3 regions of the Pseudomonas sp. L7 genome follow, and region 1 is predicted to be linked to each of the others. Evidence: predicted binding sites of a transcription regulator. Region 1 holds the regulator's gene; each other region holds the start of a gene.
The links. Region 1 encodes sigma-54, which starts transcription at its own class of promoters, with help from an activator protein. Its sites were predicted from a motif close to ANTGGCATNNANNTTGCTNT; they were not measured.

Region 1 (4,217 bases):
GTAAGGGTTTGGCAGGCAGCGCACGTCGAACACCAAGTCGGCGTCCACCGGCATGCCGCGCTTGAAACCGAAGGATTCGACGAGAAAAGCGGTGCCGGGCTCAGGCTGGTTAAGCAGGCGCAGCTTGATCGAGTCACGCAGTTGGTAAAGATTGAGGCTGGTGGTATCGATCTTGAGGTCGGCAAGGTCGGCGATGGGGCCGAGCAGCTCACTTTCGACGCGGATGGCTTCGGCGAGCGAACGGTCCGCGTTGGTCAGGGGGTGGCGACGGCGGGTTTCGGAGAACCGCTTGAGCAGCGTGTCTTCGTCGGCGTCCAGGTACAGCACGTCACACTGGATGTGACGGGCGCGCGCTTCCTCGAGCAATTCGGGGAAGCGCGACAGATGGCTGGGTAGATTGCGCGCATCGATGGACACGGCGACCTTGGGTTGCATCAGTTCGGTGTTGATCAGCGCGTTTTCCGCCAGCTGCGGCAGCAACCCGGCGGGCAGGTTGTCGATGCAGTAGTAGCCGTTGTCTTCCAGCACATCGAGCGCGGTGCTCTTGCCGGAGCCGGACCGGCCGCTGACGATGATCAGGCGCATGTTCAGTGCTCGTTCTGTGCGTCCAGGACTACCTGGTAGAGGGCTTCGCTGCTGTCGGCGGCACGCAGGCGATCACGGACTTCCTTGCGATCGAGCATGCTGGCGATCTGGCGCAGCAGTTCGAGGTGGGCATCGGTGGCCGCTTCCGGGACCAGCAGCACGAACAGCAGGTCCACGGGGGCGCCGTCGATGGCGTCGTAGTCGATGGGTGCGTCCAGGTGCAGCAGGGCGCTGACGGGGGCGGTACAACCTTCCAGACGGCAGTGGGGAATGGCGATGCCATTACCGAAGCCGGTGGAGCCCAGTTTTTCGCGAGCGATGAGCTTTTCGAAGACGTCTTGCATCGCAAGCTCAGGTACTTGCTCGGCAATCAGGGTGGCGACCTTTTCCAGGGCGCGCTTCTTGCTGCCGCCCGGCACGTTCACGAGGGAACGGCCGGGGGTCAGGATGGTTTCAAGTCGGATCATGGATGAGGGGGATCAGCGGGCAGCTGCACCTTGCAGCAGGCTTTGCTGTTTTTCCTTGTGTTTTTTCAGTTGGCGGTCGAGCTTGTCAGCCAATGCGTCGATCGCGGCATACATGTCTTGGTGTTCAGCGTTGGCGACCACTTCGCCGCCGGGAATCTGGAGTGTTGCTTCAACCTTCTGCTGCAGCTTCTCGACCTTCATGATCACCGTTGCATTGGTGATCTTGTCGAAATGCCCTTCCACGCGGGCGAGCTTCTCGAGCACGTATTCGCGCAGTGGTTGGGTGACTTCTACATGCTGGCCACTGATGTTGACTTGCATACAGCTTCTCCTTTGTTGCCCGTGCATAAAGAGGCAGGTATTGCACCTGCCACTGAAACGCTGTGGCACATCCCGGGGCTACATCAATCGCTTGCGCTCGCTCGACGGGGCAATCCCCAGCGATTCGCGGTACTTGGCGACGGTGCGGCGGGCTACCTGGATGCCTTGTGCCTCCAGTAAACCAGCGATCTTGCTGTCACTCAATGGCTTTTTCTGATTTTCCGCGGCCACCAGTTTCTTGATGATCGCGCGGATCGCCGTAGACGAGCATTCGCCGCCTTCGGCGGTGCTCACATGGCTCGAGAAAAAGTATTTCAATTCGTAGATGCCACGGGGAGTGTGCATGTACTTCTGCGTGGTGACCCGCGAAATGGTCGACTCGTGCATGCCCACCGCCTCGGCGATGTCATGCAGCACCAGGGGCTTCATGGCTTCATCGCCGTGGTCGAGGAAACCACGCTGGTGTTCGACGATCTGGGTCGCCACTTTCATCAGTGTCTCGTTGCGGCTTTGCAGGCTCTTGATGAACCAGCGCGCTTCCTGCAACTGGTTGCGCATGAAGGTGTTGTCCGCGCTGGTGTCGGCACGGCGGACGAAGCCTGCATACTGCGGATTGACCCGCAGGCGCGGCACCGCTTCCTGGTTCAGTTCGACCAGCCAGCGGTCGCTGTCCTTGCGCACGATGACGTCTGGAATCACGTACTCCGGCTCGCTCGATTCGATCTGCGAGCCCGGGCGCGGATTGAGGCTTTGCACCAGCTCGATGACCTGGCGCAGCTCGTCTTCCTTGAGCTTCATGCGACGCATGAGCTGGCTGTAGTCGCGGCTGCCGAGCAGGTCGATGTAGTCGGTGACCAGGCGCTGGGCCTCGGCCATCCACGGCACGCTCGCCGGCAGTTGGCGCAGTTGCAGCAGCAGGCATTCGCCCAGGTTGCGGGCGCCGACGCCGGCCGGCTCGAACTGCTGGATGCGGTGCAGCACGGCTTCGACTTCATCCAGCTCGATGTCCAGCTCCGGATCGAATCCGGCGCAGATTTCCTCGAGGCTGTCTTCCAGATAGCCCTGATCGTTGATGCTGTCGATGAGAGTGACAGCGATCAGGCGGTCGGTGTCGGACATCGGTGCCAGGTTGAGCTGCCACAGCAGATGGCTCTGCAAGCTTTCGCCGGCCGAGGTGCGCGTGGTGAAGTCCCACTCGTCGTCATCGTTGCTGGGCAGGCTGCTGGCGCTGGTCTGGTAGATGTCTTCCCAGGCCGTGTCGACCGGCAATTCGTTGGGGATGCGCTCGTTCCACTCGCCCTCTTCGAGGTTTTCCGTGCTGACGGTGGTTTCCTGGAAGCTGTTGTCCTGGGCTTCGGTGGCAGGTTTGCTTTCGCCGTTTTCCGCCATCGGATCGCTGTTGTCGAAGTCGTCGCCGTCTTCCTGACGTTCGAGCATCGGATTGGACTCCAGCGCTTCCTGGATTTCCTGTTGGAGGTCCAGGGTGGAGAGCTGGAGCAGACGGATGGCCTGTTGCAACTGCGGGGTCATCGTCAGTTGCTGGCCCATTTTTAGGACGAGCGATGGTTTCATGGCTGGGGCTTAATACCTTGTTCGCCGGCGCGCATGCGCCATCCACTACAGGGCGCCGGAGCGCCAAATCTTAAGCAAGTTATATGCCTGAAATTGTAGCGTTTGCCTAGAGCACTGTAACACTTAAGCCCGTTTCACCAGGCTTTTCCAATGCTCCAGGCAGGTCCCGGGGATCAGAGTCGGAACTCGTGGCCCAGGTAGACTTCCTTGACCAGCTGGTTGGCCAGGATGGTCTCGGCGTCGCCTTCGGCGATCAGTTGACCATCGTTGACGATGTAGGCGGTCTCGCAGATGTCGAGTGTTTCGCGCACGTTGTGGTCGGTGATCAGCACGCCGATGCCCTTGGCCTTCAGATGGTGGATGATCTGTTTGATATCACCCACGGAAATCGGGTCGACGCCAGCGAAGGGTTCGTCCAGCAGGATGAACTTCGGTGCGGTCGCCAGGGCGCGGGCAATTTCGACGCGGCGGCGTTCGCCACCGGACAGGCTCATGCCGAGGTTGTCACGGATGTGGCTGATGTGGAACTCCTGCAGCAGGCTTTCCAACTCCTTGCGCCGTCCATCGCGGTCCAGGTCCTTGCGCGTCTCGAGGATGGCCATGATGTTGTCGGCGACCGACAGCTTGCGGAAGATCGACGCTTCCTGCGGCAGATAGCCGATGCCTGCCTGGGCCCGGCCATGCATGGGCTGGTGGCTGACATCGTGGCTGTCGATGAGCACGCGCCCTTGGTCGGCCTGGACCAGCCCCACGATCATGTAGAAGCAGGTGGTCTTGCCGGCGCCGTTAGGGCCGAGCAGGCCGACGATCTGGCCGCTGTCGATCGACAGGCTGACGTCGCGGACGACCTGGCGGCCCTTGTAGCTCTTGGCCAGGTGCTGGGCTTTGAGGGTTGCCATTTACTCGGCCTTTTTCTTCGGTTGGATCACCATGTCGATACGCTGACGAGGTGCAGTCACGTTGCCACCACGACCGGCGGTCGCCACCTGGGTCTTGGTGTTGTAGACGATCTTCTCGCCTTCGGTGGTGTTGCCTTCGTTCTCGACCTTGGCGCGGTCAGTGAGGATGACGATATCCTTTTGCGCCTGGTACTGGATGGTGACGGCCCAGCCCTTCATCTTGTCGGGCTTGGCGGCGCTCTGCTGCTGCTCGAAGTAGGCCAGGTTGCCCACCGAGGTCACGACGTCGATGTCGCCCGAGGCGGCGCGAGTCATGGTCACGGTATTGCCTTTGATCATCATCGAGCCCTGAGTGATGATCACATCGCCCGTG
Region 2 (4,217 bases), 810 kb from region 1:
ACGGGCGCTGGCCTTCACGGTTGCGCAGCTTGTCGACAATCGCGTCCTTGACCTTGAGCGCGCCGAAGTGAGTGTTGTCGATGCCCGATCCATGGCCACTGAACTCGACCGCCAGGGTGCCGTCGGCGGCCAGGTGGTCCTGCCAGTCGACACCGTGCACGCCATCATAGAGGTCGTCGGCGTTCTTCATGGCAAAGCGCTTGACCACCAACAGCACGCGGTTGGCCAGGCGTGACCAGAGACACAGCCGGTAGGCGGTTTCCATGTCGGCCGCGCCGCGGATTGCCGAGGTATGCTCGCGCACATCGGCCAGGCCCAGGCCGCGGGCTTCTTCCGCCAGCAGCCCTTCCAGGCCTTTGGGGCAGGTGAGATAGAGTTCGAATGAGTCCGACATGTAGATTCCAGAGCCTCTGGGCTGTGTGCTGGCAACGCGACGCATCGCTGTTGCCTGAGTTTGCCGGATACCCTTCCAGCAGGTATCCGGGTGGCGTGCCGATCATTCGGCAAACCCGGCCACCCGATCGACAACCGACGCCGGGTGGCGCAAAAGGGTTTGATCGTCGGGCAGTGTGAAAATTTCGTCTAACGAAGGCATCGGTGTGACCCTTCGTCGCATTACCAGATGTTGCGTCAGTTCGATGGCGCCAATGGCCAAATGATTTCAACCACCAGCAAACCCTCATCATAGCGGGACAAAACCTAAACAAGGTTGAGTCGCATTTATTTACTTATCCCCTCACCCCTGGAAAGGTTACGTCCTTATGACAAATTGATCATTCACACTGTGACTCGCATTGGTTAGAACTGACCTCAGGCCGCCTCGCAACGGGGCGGCACTTTCAGCTCGCCACGCCGGCAGCGAGCGCAAACCGGCAGAAAGATTCTGCCCGGCCTCGGAGAGGCCGACGGGACATTACAGTCAACAAGTGAGGGCAACACCCTATGAGAAGACTTAAGCGTGATCCGTTGGAAAGAGCATATTCACGTGGCTACCAATACGGGGTAACCGGCAAATCCCGCGAACTTTGCCCCTTCAATCTGCCATCCGTTCGCCAGGCATGGATCAACGGTTGGCGTGAAGGTCGCGGCGACAACTGGGACGGCATGACCGGCACCGCTGGCATCCAGAGACTCAACGAAAATCACGCCGTTGGCTGAACGAGGACACTGAATTCGAGTCACCATGCACGCCCCATCCGGGCGGCGGGCTAAGGCCCAGGGGCCCCTTCAAGGGGCCCTTTTTATTGGGGCGCGTCTTTGTTAGCGGGGCAGCGCGGCAATCGCATCGACTGCCTCGCGGATCAGTGCCGGACCTTTGTAGATGAAGCCCGAATAGATCTGCACCAGGCTCGCACCGGCTGCGATCTTCTCCGCAGCATGGCGCCCTTCGGTGATCCCGCCCGCCGCGATGATCGGCAACTTGCCGCCCAGTTCAGCAGCCAGCACCTTGACGATGTGAGTGCTCTTCTCCAGCACCGGCGCCCCGGAAAGCCCACCCGCCTCGCCCCCGAACGGCAGCCCTTCGACCCCTTCGCGCCCCAAAGTGGTATTGGTCGCGATTACCGCATCCATGCCCGACTCGACCAGGGCTGCTGCCACCAGCGCGGTTTCCTCATCGCTCATGTCCGGTGCAATCTTGATCGCCAGCGGCACGCGTTTGCCGTGCTCGCTCGCCAGCTGTTCGCGACGCTCGGCCAGCGCGTCGAGCAGTTGCTTGAGCGAATCACCAAATTGCAGGCTGCGCAGGCCGGGAGTGTTGGGCGAGCTGACGTTGACCGTGATGTAGCTGGCCTGGGTGTAGACTTTTTCGAGGCAGATCAGGTAGTCGTCCTGGGCACGCTCGACCGGCGTGTCGAAATTCTTGCCGATGTTGATGCCCAGCACACCGTCATAACGCGCCGCGCGCACCCGTTCCAGCAGGTGATCCACACCCAGGTTGTTGAAGCCCATGCGGTTGATGATCGCAGTCGCTTCCGGCAGGCGGAACAACCGTGGCTTCGGATTGCCAGGCTGTGGTCGCGGGGTGACAGTGCCGATCTCGACGAAGCCGAAGCCCAGCTGGGCGAAGCCATCGATGGCCGCGCCGTTCTTGTCCAGGCCTGCGGCAAGGCCCACGGGGTTGGCGAAGTTCAAGCCCATGACGGTCACCGGCACCGAGGCCGGACGCTTGCACAGCAGGCCATTGAGACCAAGGCGGCCACCGGCGCCGATGAGGTCGAGCGACAGGTCGTGGGAGGTTTCCGGGGAGAGCTTGAACAGCAGCTGGCGGGCCAGGGTATACATGGGCAGGCAGGACTCGGGGGTGAGTGAGGGATGCGATTATAGCCAGCGCGCCGTCCGCGCGACAGGGCCTTGGCACATGGGTTGCTTCGAAGCGCTGGCAACCCGATCGGTACGGGTGAGGATATTTCGTGAACACAGCCCCTCCGACAACACCCTTGGCCTGGGTCAACGGCAGCGATGCACCCGAGAAACCCAGCCTGAACATCGGTTTCATGGCCCTGACCGACTGCGCCTCGGTGGTGGTCGCGGCCACGCAGGGCTTCGCACAACTCCAGGGCCTGACCCTCAATCTGCAGCGTCAGGCTTCCTGGGCCGGCACCCGAGACAAACTCGCCAGCGGCGAACTGGATGCTGCCCACTGCCTGTATGGGCTGGTCTACGCCATGCACCTGGGCATGGGCGGTGTCGCGGCCAACGATATGGCGGTGCTCATGGGCCTGAACCAGAATGCCCAGGCGATCAACCTTTCCCCCGCGTTGCAGCGCAAGGGCGTGACCAGCCCTGAAGCACTGGCGCGACTGGTGCACCAGCATGGCGCACGCCTGACCTTCGCCCAGACGTTTCCCACTGGCACCCATGCCATGTGGCTGTACTACTGGCTGGCCAGCCAGGGCATCCACCCGCTGCACGATGTCGACAGCGTGGTGGTGCCACCGGCACAGATGGTCGCGCACCTGCAGGCCGGGCGCATTGACGGCTTCTGTGCTGGCGAACCCTGGTCGGCAGACGCCGTGGCACAGGACCAGGGCTTCACCCTGGCCACCAGTCAATCGATCTGGCCGGACCATCCGGAAAAGGTCCTGGCCAGCACCCGCGCCTTCGTCGAGCACTACCCCAACAGCGCCCGCGCGCTGGTCAAGGCGATACTCGCCGCCAGCCGCTTCATCGAGCAAAGCCCGGAAAATCGCCGGGGCACGGCGCAACTGCTCAGCGGCAGGGCCTACCTGGATACGCCAGCCAGCAACATCGAGCCGCGCCTGCTCGGCGACTACCACGACGGGCTGGGCAATCGATGGCAGGATCGTCACGCCCTGCGCGTGCATGACCAAGGTCGGGCGAACCTGCCCTATCTGTCCGACGGCATGTGGTTCATGACCCAATTCCGCCGCTGGGGCCTGCTGCGCGAGGACCCGGACTACCTGGCAGTGGCCTCTCGCGTACAGCAACTGACGCTGTACCGCGAAGCAGCCCAGGCCGTGGGCGTGTCCTGCGCCGACGCACCGATGCGCAGCAGCCTGCTGATCGACGGCATCCGCTGGGACGGCAGCGATCCCCATGCCTATGCCCGCAGTTTCCGCCTGCACGCTCTGGATGATGCCCCGCACGTGCGGGTTGGTTCGTGAAGGTGGCCACCATGCTGCGTGTTCTGCTGATCGATGATACCGAGAAGAAGGTTGGCCGCCTCAAGGCTGCCTTGATCGAATCTGGCTTCGATGTGATCGAGGCGCCGGGGCTGACCATCGACCTGCCCAGCTGCGTCGAAACGGTGCGTCCGGATGTTGTGCTGATCGATACCGAGTCACCGGGTCGCGATGTGATGGAGCAGGTGGTGCTGGTCAGCCGGGATCAGCCACGGCCAATCGTACTGTTTACCGACGAGCATGATCCGGGGGTGATGCGCCAGGCGATCCAGGCCGGCGTCAGCGCCTACATCGTCGAAGGCATCCATGCGGCGCGCCTGCAGCCGATTCTCGACGTGGCCATGGCTCGCTTCGAGAGCGACCAGGCGCTCAAGGCGCAACTGCTGGCTCGCGACCAGCAACTGGCCGAACGCAAGCGCATCGAACAGGCCAAGGGCCTGCTGATGAAGATGAAAGACTGCAATGAAGAGCAGGCCTACACCCTGATGCGTCGCCAGGCCATGAGCCGCCAGCAGAAGTTGATTCAGGTGGCCGAGCAGATCATCGCCATGTCCGAAATGCTTGGCTGAGTCG
Region 3 (4,217 bases), 1.5 Mb from region 1:
GTCGACCTTGTTGATCACGACGATTGGCTTGAGGCCGGCTTCGAAGGCTTTCTTGGTTACGAAGCGGGTTTGCGGCATCGGGCCGTCCTGGGCATCGACCAGCAGCAGCACCGAGTCGACCATCGACATTACACGCTCAACCTCGCCACCGAAGTCGGCGTGGCCGGGGGTGTCGACGATGTTGATGTGGTAGCCGTTCCAGTTGATGGCGGTGTTCTTCGCCAGAATGGTAATGCCGCGCTCTTTTTCCTGGTCGTTGGAGTCCATGACGCGCTCGTCGTTGAGCTCGTTACGCTCCAGGGTGCCGGACTGGCGCAGGAGTTTGTCGACCAGGGTGGTTTTACCATGGTCAACGTGGGCGATGATGGCGATGTTACGCAGATTTTCGATCACAACTGTATCTCGTGCAGAGGATTCGGTTTGCCGCCAGTCTAGGCAGCCAATATGAAGGTAAAAGGCTCAGCGGGCCCGCAGGTCGGGAGGGCGATGGCGGATGCTGCCGCCATACAGCCCTGGCGTCTTATGCCGGACGATAAACACGCACATTGGCATGCCCCTCACTGAGCAGGTGGTGTGCGTGCAAACGGCTCATCACACCCTTGTCGCAATAAAGCAGGTACTGGCGGTTGGCATCGAGCTGCTTGAACTTGCTGTTGATCGCGTAGAACGGCAGTGCCTGGACTTCGACGCCTTCGATCTGCAGCGGTTCGTCTTCCTGGGCGTCAGGGTGACGAATGTCGATGACGATCTGGCCCGGCAGCGCCTCGGCCACTTCCTCGATCTCGATATCCTTGCCCAGCTCGTCGATCACGTGGTCGATGGAGATCAGCTTGGCGCGCTCCAGGGCGCGCTCGAGCACCGCCATGTCGAACTGCTTCTCTTCATGCTCCATGCGGTGGCGCTTGGCATGGGTGGTCGGGTTCACCGAGATCACGCCGCAGTACTCGGGCATGTGCTTGGCGAAATCGGCGGTGCCGATCTGGTAGGCGGTATCGATGATGTCCTGCTTGTGGCTGGCCAGCAGCGGGCGCAGCACCAGCTTGTCGGTGGCCGAATCGATGATCGCAAGGTTGGGCAGGGTCTGGCTGGAAACCTGCGAGATCGCCTCGCCGGTGACCAGGGCGTCGATTTCCAGGCGGTCAGCCATGCGCGCCGCGGCACGCAGCATCATGCGCTTGAGCGTCACGCCCATATAACTGTTGTCGACCTTGCCGAGAATCTCGCCGACCACTTCTTCGAACGGCACGCTGATGAACAGCACGCGCTGGCTGCTGCCGTATTTCTTCCACAGGTAGTGCGCGACTTCCATCACCCCCAGCTCGTGGGCACGGCCACCGAGGTTGAAGAAGCAGAAGTGGGTCATCAGGCCGCGGCGCATCATCTGGTAGGCGGCCACGGTGGAGTCGAAACCACCGGACATCAGCACCAGCGTCTGCTCCAGCGCACCCAACGGGTAGCCGCCGATGCCATTGTGCTGGTTGTGGATGACGTACAGGCGCTGATCGCGGATCTCGATGCGCACCATCACTTCGGGGGTCTTCAGGTCGATGCCGGCGGCGCCGCACTGCTGGCGCAGCTGGCTGCCGACGTAGCGATCGACGTCCATCGAGGTGAAGTCGTGGTGGCCACCGCGCTTGCAGCGCACAGCGAAACGCTTGCCGGCCAGCAGGTGGCCGAAGTGCTGCCTGCATTTGTCGACGATGTCGTCGAAGTCGCCCAGCGGATATTCCTGCACCTGCAGGAAGTGGGTGATCCCTGGGGTGCAGGTCAGGCGTTCGATCATCTCGCGCTGGATCTTCTCGTCCTCGATGCGGGTGACCACTTCGAGGTTATCCCAGACACCATCGACCACGAGCTCCGGATCCAGATCCTTGAGCACGTTGCGGATGTTCTTGCCGAGCTGGCGGATGAAGCGCTTGCGCACCGGCCGGCTCTTGATGGTGATCTCTGGGAAGACTTTGACGATAAGTTTCATTGGGTTAACAGCGCGCCCGGGGCCTGCCGAAAATGAGGGGCGCGAATTATAGCGGAAATGGCTCGAGGTTTGAGCAACTTTTGATCAGAGGTTTGTTCGAGGGCTTTCGGGTGGGATTGATGGCGCTTGCAAAGGCCCTTTCGCGGGCAAGCCCGCTCCTACAGGATCTGCGCCCACCGGCAACCCCGTGGGAGCGGGCTTGCCCGCGAAGAGGCCCTCAAAAAACGCATCACGCACAAATAAGCGCACCAAAATGAAGCATTGTCGCAAGGAAATGCCTTTTATGAGTGCACAGCCTCACACCCTTCCCTCGCCAAACGCCCGCAAACGCCCATTTTCATGGCGCCATCGCCATTTTCGGGCACTGGCATGCAATTTGCTCCCTTGTGATGCAGGTAAGCTTGGCCGACTATCCGCGCCCGGCGACACCCTTTTTCCAGGGCAGCGGCCAAGCGCACCCTAGACCATCCGGAGGACAACATGTCGAAGTCGGTTCAACTCATCAAAGATCATGACGTCAAGTGGATTGATCTGCGTTTCACGGACACCAAAGGCAAACAGCACCACGTCACCATGCCGGCTCGCGATGCGCTGGATGAAGACTTCTTCGAAGCTGGCAAGATGTTCGACGGCTCCTCCATCGAGGGCTGGAAAGGCATCGAAGCTTCCGACATGATCCTGCTGCCGGACGACTCGTCCGCCGTGCTGGACCCGTTCACCGAAGAGCCGACCCTGATCCTGGTCTGCGACGTGATCGAGCCGTCCACCATGCAAGGCTACGACCGCGACCCACGCGCCATCGCCAAGCGTGCCGAAGAGTTCCTGAAGAGCACCGGCATCGGCGACACCGTGTTCGTCGGCCCGGAGCCTGAGTTCTTCATCTTCGACCAGGTGAAGTTCAAGTCGGACATCTCCGGCTCGATGTTCAAGATCTACTCCGAACAAGGCTCCTGGATGACCGACCAGGACGTCGAAGGCGGCAACAAGGGCCACCGCCCTGCCGTCAAAGGCGGCTACTTCCCGGTTCCGCCGTGCGACCACGACCACGAAATCCGTACTGCCATGTGCAACGCCATGGAAGAAATGGGCCTGGTCATCGAAGTTCACCACCACGAAGTGGCGACTGCCGGCCAGAACGAGATCGGTGTGAAGTTCAACACCCTGGTCACCAAGGCTGACGAAGTCCAGACCCTGAAGTACTGCGTGCACAACGTCGCCGACGCCTACGGCAAGACCGCAACCTTCATGCCGAAGCCGCTGTACGGCGACAACGGCTCGGGCATGCACGTTCACATGTCGATCTCCAAGGACGGCAAGAACACCTTCTCCGGCGAAGGCTATGCCGGCCTGTCCGACACCGCCCTGTACTTCATCGGCGGCATCATCAAGCACGGTAAGGCCCTGAACGGCTTCACCAACCCGGCCACCAACTCCTACAAGCGTCTGGTACCAGGCTTCGAAGCCCCGGTCATGCTGGCCTACTCGGCCCGTAACCGTTCGGCCTCGATCCGTATTCCTTACGTTTCCAGCCCGAAAGCCCGCCGCATCGAAGCGCGCTTCCCGGACCCGGCTGCCAACCCGTACCTGTGCTTCGCCGCACTGCTGATGGCCGGCCTGGACGGTATCCAGAACAAGATCCACCCAGGCGATGCCGCCGACAAGAACCTGTACGACCTGCCGCCTGAAGAGGCCAAGGAAATCCCACAGGTTTGCGGTAGCCTGAAAGAAGCCCTGGAAGAGCTGGACAAGGGCCGTGCGTTCCTGACCAAGGGCGGCGTGTTCTCCGACGACTTCATCGATGCCTACATCGAGCTGAAGTCCGAAGAAGAAATCAAGGTCCGTACCTTCGTTCACCCGCTGGAATACGACCTGTACTACAGCGTTTGATGCGCGCGGCGCTTGCGCCGTGACCGTCTAGAGAAACGGCCTCCTTCGGGAGGCCGTTTCTGTTTTTACACTCAAGCCATTCGGACGCATCCTACTGGTGCACCGAGCAGCATTGGCCACACTCGCATCTCCACCTGCCAGGAGATTCCCATGCACCCACTGCCACTTGCCCTGCTCTGCGTCATTGCCCTGTCCGGCTGCGTGAACGCCACCCCACCCGACACCACCTTCGACCCGCTGCTCGACAGCATCGAACAACGGCTGGATATCGCCCAGGCGGTCGCCCTGCATAAATGGGATCGCCAGCAGCCGGTGCAGGACAGCCCTCGCGAACGACAGGTGCTGTTGAACGTGA

Region 2: a site for sigma-54 is predicted at 2,352-2,371, ahead of ACK3BK_RS08755 (CmpA/NrtA family ABC transporter substrate-binding protein). Genes of this name have one in related genera too.
Region 3: a site for sigma-54 is predicted at 2,339-2,358, ahead of glnA (glutamate--ammonia ligase). Genes of this name have one in related genera too.

Annotation. Positions count from the first base shown of each region.
Region 1 covers NZ_CP176784.1:1,072,389-1,076,605, forward strand. Annotated here, with positions in the region: gene rapZ (RNase adapter RapZ) at 1-585, opposite strand, end outside; gene ptsN (PTS IIA-like nitrogen regulatory protein PtsN) at 588-1,052, opposite strand; gene hpf (ribosome hibernation-promoting factor, HPF/YfiA family) at 1,065-1,373, opposite strand; gene ACK3BK_RS05175 (RNA polymerase factor sigma-54) at 1,452-2,945, opposite strand; gene lptB (LPS export ABC transporter ATP-binding protein) at 3,119-3,844, opposite strand; gene lptA (lipopolysaccharide transport periplasmic protein LptA) at 3,845-4,217, opposite strand, start outside.
Region 2 covers NZ_CP176784.1:1,878,017-1,882,233, reverse strand. Annotated here, with positions in the region: gene rlmKL (bifunctional 23S rRNA (guanine(2069)-N(7))-methyltransferase RlmK/23S rRNA (guanine(2445)-N(2))-methyltransferase RlmL) at 1-394, opposite strand, end outside; gene rmf (ribosome modulation factor) at 943-1,158, shown strand; gene ACK3BK_RS08760 (quinone-dependent dihydroorotate dehydrogenase) at 1,261-2,283, opposite strand; gene ACK3BK_RS08755 (CmpA/NrtA family ABC transporter substrate-binding protein) at 2,412-3,626, shown strand; gene ACK3BK_RS08750 (ANTAR domain-containing response regulator) at 3,638-4,213, shown strand.
Region 3 covers NZ_CP176784.1:5,155,597-5,159,813, forward strand. Annotated here, with positions in the region: gene typA (translational GTPase TypA) at 1-393, opposite strand, end outside; gene thiI (tRNA uracil 4-sulfurtransferase ThiI) at 521-1,975, opposite strand; gene glnA (glutamate--ammonia ligase) at 2,456-3,862, shown strand; gene ACK3BK_RS23580 (chorismate mutase) at 4,013-4,217, shown strand, end outside.